2 regions of the Brevibacterium oceani genome follow, and region 2 is predicted to be linked to the other one. Evidence: riboswitches for the same ligand, from Rfam matches in the RefSeq annotation. Region 2 holds a riboswitch; the other holds the start of a gene.
The links. A riboswitch is a leader RNA that binds a small molecule or an ion and turns the genes downstream of it on or off. The one in region 2 is predicted to bind thiamine pyrophosphate.
Positions count from the first base shown of each region.

Region 1: linked by a shared signal. The riboswitch ahead of J9314_RS05585 (ECF transporter S component) and the one ahead of thiC (phosphomethylpyrimidine synthase ThiC) in region 2 are both predicted to bind thiamine pyrophosphate.

Region 1 is NZ_CP072846.1:1,294,721-1,298,694, reverse strand. It holds gene J9314_RS05595 (DUF4916 domain-containing protein) at 1-84, shown strand, start outside; gene J9314_RS05590 (universal stress protein) at 224-1,186, shown strand; TPP riboswitch at 1,233-1,341, shown strand; gene J9314_RS05585 (ECF transporter S component) at 1,363-1,992, shown strand; gene J9314_RS05580 (ABC transporter ATP-binding protein) at 1,992-3,635, shown strand; gene J9314_RS05575 (energy-coupling factor transporter transmembrane component T family protein) at 3,628-3,974, shown strand, end outside.
Region 2 is NZ_CP072846.1:586,872-590,845, reverse strand. It holds gene J9314_RS02640 (DUF1684 domain-containing protein) at 1-95, opposite strand, end outside; gene J9314_RS02635 (M18 family aminopeptidase) at 229-1,536, shown strand; TPP riboswitch at 1,870-1,978, shown strand; gene thiC (phosphomethylpyrimidine synthase ThiC) at 1,974-3,869, shown strand.

The sequences.
Region 1 (3,974 bases), 710 kb from region 2:
CGCGCCGACATCACGAGCGAGCTGTGCCACGGCCAGGAGTTCATCCTCAAGGCCGCACTCACCCACCTCGGCTTCCCGATCTGAGACGCAGGGTTCCACCTCCACAGGTTTTTCTACAATGCGTAGAATTGCGTTGGTAGACTGGAGGTGACGCGGACGATACCGCATGTCGGGGCCGTCGTCGGCGTTCAGGGTTGGCCAGGCCCCGATCGAGAGGTTTGCGATGTCTCCCCAGTCCCGCCAGACCGAAGCGCGTCCCACCGAAACACATCCGGGCGAAGCCCGTCCGAGCGAGTCCGGACTCAACCGCGAGCTCGGGGTCCTCGTCGGATTCGACGGCTCCGAACTCGCTGCCCAGGCCGTCCGCGTCGGCGCCGCCGAAGCACACCGCCGGTCCATCCCACTGACCATCGTCACCGCGTATGCGCTGCCGACGATGATCTATCCGAACATGGCCTCCATCCCCAGCGAACCCGAAGACGAGCGAGCGAAGAGAGCTGCGGAGGAGATCCTCGCCGAGGCGGTCGAACTCGTCCGTGATCACCCGGGTGCGAAGAGCTTCCGCACGGCTCCCGGCGATGCTGCCGGGGTGCTCGTCACCTTCAGCTCGTCGGCCGAGATCGCCGTCGTCGGCGCCCGCGGTCGCGGCGGCTTCATGGGGCGCGTCCTCGGTTCGGTGTCCACCGCCCTTCCCGCGCATGCACATTGCCCGACCATCGTCGTCCCGCATCACGCCACGGCCATCGATGCCGCCGATGGGCCCGTGGTCGTCGCCGTCGACGGCTCGGACACCGGGCGGGTCGCGATGGTCACAGCAGCCGCAGAGGCTGCCGTCCGTGGGGCCGCCCTCGAGGTCGTTGCAGTGCTGCCCGCGGGAGAGGAATGGCTCTACTGGTACCCCGAGCTCGAACTGAGCTCGGAGGTCACGGGACGGCGACAGAGGGAAGTCGCGGCCGGGCTGGAGAAGGAGGCGGCCGGCCTCGGTGAGCAGTTCCCGGACCTGCCGGTGACCACCTCGGTGCCGGTGGGCGATCCCAAAGAGGTACTCGCCTCTGCCAGCGGACGCGCACAGCTGCTGGTCCTGGGCACTCGCGGTCGCGGTCGCATCAAGAGCGCACTGCTCGGTTCGGTCTCGCGCGGGGTCCTCGATCACGCCGAGGGGCCGGTGATGGTGGTTCCCAGCTGATCGAGAGTCGGCACCTCCGCATGGGCGCTCCCCTGTTGTACAGTGGTGGCTACGACAGGGGAGCGCCGTCAGGGGCGCTGAGAGTGCAGAAGATGCTGCAGACCCTCGAACCTGATGCGGTTAGCACCGCCGAAGGAAGTCGAGACTCTTCACCCCTCCTTGCATGAGGAGGCGCAATGCCGAAAACCACCACGCCCGAATCCACGACGTCCACGGCGCCGGTCCACACACTGGCCCCGAAGACGAAGTCGTGGCGAGTCGTCGACTACGTCACCACCGCCGTGCTCGGCATCGCCGTCGGGTTGGTGTTCTGGGTGTTGGCGCTGAGCTGGAAGGTCCTCGAGCTCGCATTCCAGGCGTTCCCGCCTTCGATCGGCCTCATCGCCGGACTGTGGGTCCTCGCCGGTCCTCTGGCTGGGGCGATCATCCGCAAACCCGGCGCTGCCCTGCTGTGCGAGCTCATCGCCGCCATCGTCGAGGCCGTCCTCGGCTCCCACTTCGGAGCCACCGTGCTGCTGTCGGGATTCCTGCAGGGCCTCGGCGCCGAACTCGTCTTCGCCGCCTTCGGCTACAAGCGGTTCACCCTGTGGGTCACCTCGCTGTCGGGGGTGCTGGCGGCGGCGTTCATGGCGGTGAGCGAGAACATCATGTACAACGCCGAATGGCAGTTCGGCTTCCAGGCCGCCTACGCGGTGTGCGCGATCGTCTCCGGTCTCGTCATCTCCGGCATCGGCGCCTGGTACGCCTATCGGGCGATCGCGAAGACCGGGGCGCTGAGTTCGTTCGCCTCCGGCCGTCTGCGCTGATGGCGCTGCCGATCACGGCGCGCGGGTATTCGTGGACGCATGCCGACCGTGACGCTCCCGCCGTCGGCCCCCTCGACCTCGACATCGCGGCTGGTTCGACGGTGCTGCTCCTCGGACCGTCCGGAGCCGGAAAGACGACCCTGCTCCACGCGATCGCCGGGGTCCTGCCGAGCGAATCCGGTGAGGCCACGGGCGAGCTCCTCATCGGCGACCGCTCCCCCGACCCGCGCCGAGGCGACACCGGGCTCGTGCTCCAGGATCCCGATTCTCAGGTGATCTTCTCCCGGGTGGGCGACGATGTCGCGTTCGGGATGGAGAACCTCGGCGTGCCTGTCGACGACATCGAGGCTCGGATTCCGGCCTCGCTGTCGGCCCTGGGCCTCGACCTCCGTGAGGATCATCCCACCGCGGCTCTGTCCGGCGGGCAGAAGCAGCGCCTCGCCCTGGCCGGCATCCATGCGATGTCGCCCGAGGTCATTGTCCTCGACGAACCGACGGCGAACATCGATCCGGACTCCGCCCCGGGCGTGAGGGATGCGATCCTCGCCGTCCGGGCCGCCACCTCGGCGACGATGATCGTCGTCGAACACCGCGTCGGGCTGTGGCTCGAGCATGTCGACACTGTCATCGTCCTCGGGCGCGAGGGCGTGGTGGCGCAGGGGGCACCCGGCGAGGTCTTCGGGGATCCGGAACTCGCCGAGGTGCTGCGCGAGTGCGGTATCTGGGTGCCCGAGGATCCCGAGGCCGCTGAGTTACGAAGCGCCGGTCGGGCGCCCCGCCCCGACTCCCCTGCTCACTCGGGTTCCGAATCCGGGCCAGATGCGGGCGTGCGGACCGACGCACGGACGGGCCCACGGATGCAGGGCGAGGTGCTGCTGAGGGCGCGCGACCTCGGCGTCGCCCGGCCCGGCGCGAAAGTACCGGCGGCCGCCGGCATCGATCTCGACATCCGCGCCGGCGAGGCCATCGGAATCGTCGGCCCCAATGGTGCCGGGAAGTCGACGACCGCGCTCACGCTTGCCGGCCTCATCCCTGAGTTCACTGGTGAGGTCCTCGCCGAGGCGGGGCTGCGCGGGAGCGCGAAGCATGCCCGCCCGTACCGGTGGCCCTCCGCCTTCCTTGCTCCGCGGATCGGGATCGTCTTCCAGGAGCCCGCGCATCAGTTCCTCACCGCGAGCGTGGCCGCCGAACTCGCGCTCGGCCCCAGGCTGGCCGGTTGGTCGACCGAGGCCGTCGAGTCCCGGGTGACCGAACTGCTCGAGGTCCTCGGCCTCGGCGACCTCGCCGAAGCGCATCCGCAGAGCCTCTCCGGTGGGGAGAAGCGTCGGCTCTCGGTCGCGGCGATGCTCGCCCCGCGCCCGGCAGTTCTCATCGTCGACGAACCGACCTTCGGCCAGGACGCGCTGACCTGGGCCGGCCTCGTCGAACTCTTCCTCGACGCGCTGGCCGTCGGGTCGGCGGTGGTCGCGGTCAGCCACGATCACGGTTTTCTCGACGCGATCGGAGCCCGCCGGTTCGCCCTCGGTGGAACCGAGGGGGCGCCTGAGGGGGCGTCGGCCGATTCGTCTACAGGATCGTCGGTCGATCGGTCTGCTCGTCGGCCCGACGCGCACGACGAGGTGCGAGGTGAGCGCGTTGAGTGACAGAAACGCCACCGCCGAGGCGGCCGCCCCTGTCCACGATCCCGGTCAGCTCATTCCCGTGGTGAGGTCGACGGCGGTGGTGCGGTGCAATCCGCTGACGAAGATCGTCGTGGCTCTCGTGCTCATGATCGGGGCGCTGCTGAGCATCGATCTCGTCTCTGCCGGTGTCGTCCTCGCGTTCACGCTCCTCGGTCTTCCCGCTTCGGGGCTCGACCTGCGGGCAGCGCTGCGGCGGCTGTGGTTCCTGCCTGCCGGTGCTCTGCTCGCGGCGTGGGGCACGGCGATCCTCGCGGAGAAGACCGGTGCCGTCGTCGTCGACCTCGGTCCGATCCTGATGAC
Region 2 (3,974 bases):
TGCAGTCCGACGACGCTGAGCCAGCCGAAGGGTTTCGCCAGTGCCGAGTTTCGTGAGTCGCGCCAGGTGTTCCACTCAGTCACGAACTGGTTCACGTCGAACACTCCTTGCTGTCGCTGCCGCGGTCCGGGTCGGGGATCGCCCGCCGCAGGCGCCGAATCCGGAAGAACCCGGCGCCTGGGACAAACCCTTTGTCATCCAAACTACCGCAAAGGATAGGCTGGGGAAATGAGTGAATCGCACCCGAGCCCCGACACCGCCGCGCAGACGGTCGCCGACCTCACAGACTTCGTCAGCGCCTCCCCCAGCTCCTATCACGCGGTCGCCACGGCTGCCGCACGCTTGGACGCGGCCGGGTTCTCCCGCCTCGACGAAACGCTGACCTGGGCGCTGACGCCCGGGTCCGGGCACTACGTCGTCCGCGACGGCGCGATCATCGCGTGGATCAACCCCACGACCACCGCCGAGGCTGTCCCAGGGTTCCGCGTCTTCGGTTCCCACACGGATTCCCCCGCCTTCAAACTCAAACCCGGCGAGGAGTACATCGCCGAGGGCGTGCGCCAGGTCGGCGTCGAGATCTACGGCGGACCGCTGCTGAACTCGTGGCTCGACCGCGAGCTCGCCTTCGCCGGCCGCCTCAGCCTCGCCGACGGTCGTGTCGTGCTCGCCCGCACCGGCCCGATCGCCAGGATCCCGCAGCTGGCCATCCACCTCGACCGACAGGTCAATGATGGTCTGACCTTGGACAAGCAGCGCCACACCGCACCGGTGATCGGCCTGGCCGACCTCGCCGAGGCCGATGTCATAGACCTCCTCGCCGCCTCCGCCGAGGTGGGCCCTGAGTCGGTCGTCGGACACGACGTCTACACGATCCCGGCCCAGGAGCCTGGCCGTTTCGGTGCACGTGAGGAGTTCTTCGCCTCGCCGAGGTTGGACAACCTCCTGTCCGTCCACGCCGGTGTCAGCGCGTTGGCCGAGGTCGATGCCGATGGTCTCGATGCGATCGCCCTGTTCGCCGCCTTCGATCACGAGGAGATCGGGTCGAACTCGCGGTCGGGTGCGTGCGGACCTTTCCTCGCCGACGTCACCGAACGCATCATCGCCTCCCTGCTGCCGAACTCGACGCGCAGCGACTACCTCGCCGCTCTTGCTGCTTCGGTGTGCGTGTCCTCGGACGCCGGGCATGCCGCCCACCCGAACTATCCGGAACGGCACGATCCGCATGTCCGCCCCCGCCTCGGCGGTGGCCCGCTGCTCAAACTCAATGCTCAGCAGCGCTACGCCACGGATGCCGTGGGCACGGCGGTGTGGTCGCGGGCGTGCGCAGCGGCCGGGGTCGACTACCAGGACTTCGTGTCGAACAATGCGATGCCGTGCGGGTCGACGATCGGCCCGCTCACGGCGACCAGGCTGGGCATGACGACCGTCGACGTGGGGCCGGCCCTGTACTCGATGCATTCGGCCCGCGAGATGGTCGCGGTCTCCGACGTCGTCGCCCTCGGCGCAGTCGCGAAGACGTTCCTCCAGGGAGCCTGACCACGCGCCTGGCCAGGCCTGCCCCACCGCTTCGGCACGCCCGCCCCACGCGCGTCGTTCAAGATGCAGCACTTCTGTCGATCGGCCCACGAACCGAAGTGTGCGCGCCCGCTTGATCGAGGCTCATGCGGCGTCGTTCAAGGCGCAGCGCGGATATGTGCCTTCTCATCGAACTCGCCACCGCCGTTCAAGGCGAAGCGCTTCTGTCGAACGGTGCGAGGCTCCACAAGTGCGCTCCGCCTTGAACGAGCGGCGCGGGCCGAACGAACTGCTCGAGCTGCCCCGCCCATTCCGCCGCGCTTGTCCTCATCACAGCAGTCGTGATACGAATTGCACGACCCCACGGGAGCCCACTGCAAGGGCTGAGATCGGACTGGATCGTCCGAGACCGTAGAACCTGATCCGGTTGATACCGGCGTAGGAAGTGAGGACTGCAGATGACTGCATTCACCCCTGAAACAACTGCCCCTGCCACGACTTCGCGCAACGCGTCCGACCCACAGGCAGACCCCACCTTGCACAATGCATCCGCGCCGCTCGATGGCCCAGCAGCCTCCGACAACACCGCTGCGGAATCCGAGGCCCGCGAAACGTTCACCCTCGAGCAGTATTCGACGCATTCTCCGGCGTGGCTCGAGGACGCCGAGCACGACATCCGCGTGCCCGTCACCCGCATCGAACTCGAGGACTCCAACGGACGGGCCAACGACCCCGTCGAGGTCTACCGCACCGTCGGTCCGGGCAGCGTCCCCGAGGAGGGACTGCCGGCACTGCGGTTTCCGTGGATCGACTCCCGCCTCGACAGCGAAACCTACGAAGCCCGCGGCCACCTCATCGCCGATGACGGACGTGCTGCCGTCCGCCGAGGTGCGCCCTCGCAGCAGTGGAAGGGTCGAAAACCGGTTCCTCGCCGTGCCAAGCAGGGGCGGACGGTCACCCAAATGCACTACGCCCGCCAGGGCGTCATCACCCCGGAGATGCGCTTCGTCGCCTTGCGCGAGCAGTGCGATGTCGAGCTCGTCCGCTCGGAGCTCGCCGCCGGCCGTGCGATCATCCCGAACAACATCAACCATCCCGAGTCCGAACCGATGATCATCGGCAAGGCCTTCCTCGTCAAGATCAACGCGAACATCGGCAATTCCGCGGTCACCAGCTCCATCGCCGAGGAGGTGCAGAAGCTGCGATGGGCCGCAAAGTGGGGCGCCGACACCCTCATGGACCTCTCGACCGGAAACGACATCCACACCACCCGGGAGTGGATCATCCGCAACTCCCCCATCCCCATCGGCACGGTCCCGATCTACCAGGCTCTGGAGAAGGTCGACGGTGATGCGAACGCGCTGACCTGGGAGATCTACCGAGACACCGTCATCGAGCAGTGCGAGCAGGGCGTGGACTACATGACCGTCCATGCCGGTGTGCTGCTGCGCTACGTGCCCCTCACGGCCGATCGGGTCACCGGAATGGTCTCCCGCGGCGGATCGATCATGGCCGGCTGGTGCTTGGCGCACCACGAAGAGAACTTCCTCTACACCCACTTCGATGAGCTGTGCGAGATCTTCGCCCGCTACGACGTCGCGTTCTCACTCGGCGACGGGCTGCGGCCGGGCTCGATCGCCGATGCCAACGACGCCGCCCAGTTCGCCGAGCTCGACACCCTCGCCGAACTCACCGAACGCGCGTGGGCTCACGACGTCCAGGTCATGGTCGAGGGGCCAGGACACATTCCGCTCCACCTGGTCCGCGAGAACGTCGAACGACAGCAGGAGCTCTGCCACGGGGCGCCGTTCTACACCTTGGGTCCGCTGGTGACCGACATCGCGCCCGGCTACGATCACATCACCTCGGCGATCGGGGCGACCGAGATCGCCCGCTACGGCACGGCGATGCTCTGTTATGTCACCCCGAAGGAGCACCTCGGCCTGCCCGACCGCGACGACGTCAAGACCGGGGTCATCACCTATAAGATCGCCGCTCATGCCGCGGATGTGGCAAAAGGCCACCCGGGCGCGACGGCCAGGGACGATGCGCTGTCGAAGGCACGGTTCGAGTTCCGGTGGCGCGATCAGTTCGCCCTCGGCCTCGACCCGGAGACCGCCGAGGCGTTCCACGACGAGACGCTGCCCGCGGAACCGGCGAAGACCGCGCACTTCTGTTCGATGTGTGGGCCGAAGTTCTGCTCGATGCGCATTTCTCAGGACATCCGAGACACCTACGGCAGCGCCGAGGCGCAGGCGGCCTTGGCGGGGATGCAGCAGAAGAGCCGCGAGTTCCTCGCCTCGGGCGGCAAGGTCTACCTCCCCGAACCGACGATCGGCCCAGACGAGGGCTGAGCGCGAGATCTGCCCACCTCGTTCAAGGCGTGGCGCGGATATGGACCGCTCCCTCGGACTCGCGGCTCCTTCCCAACGTCGTTCAAGGCGCAGCGCATCTGTCGA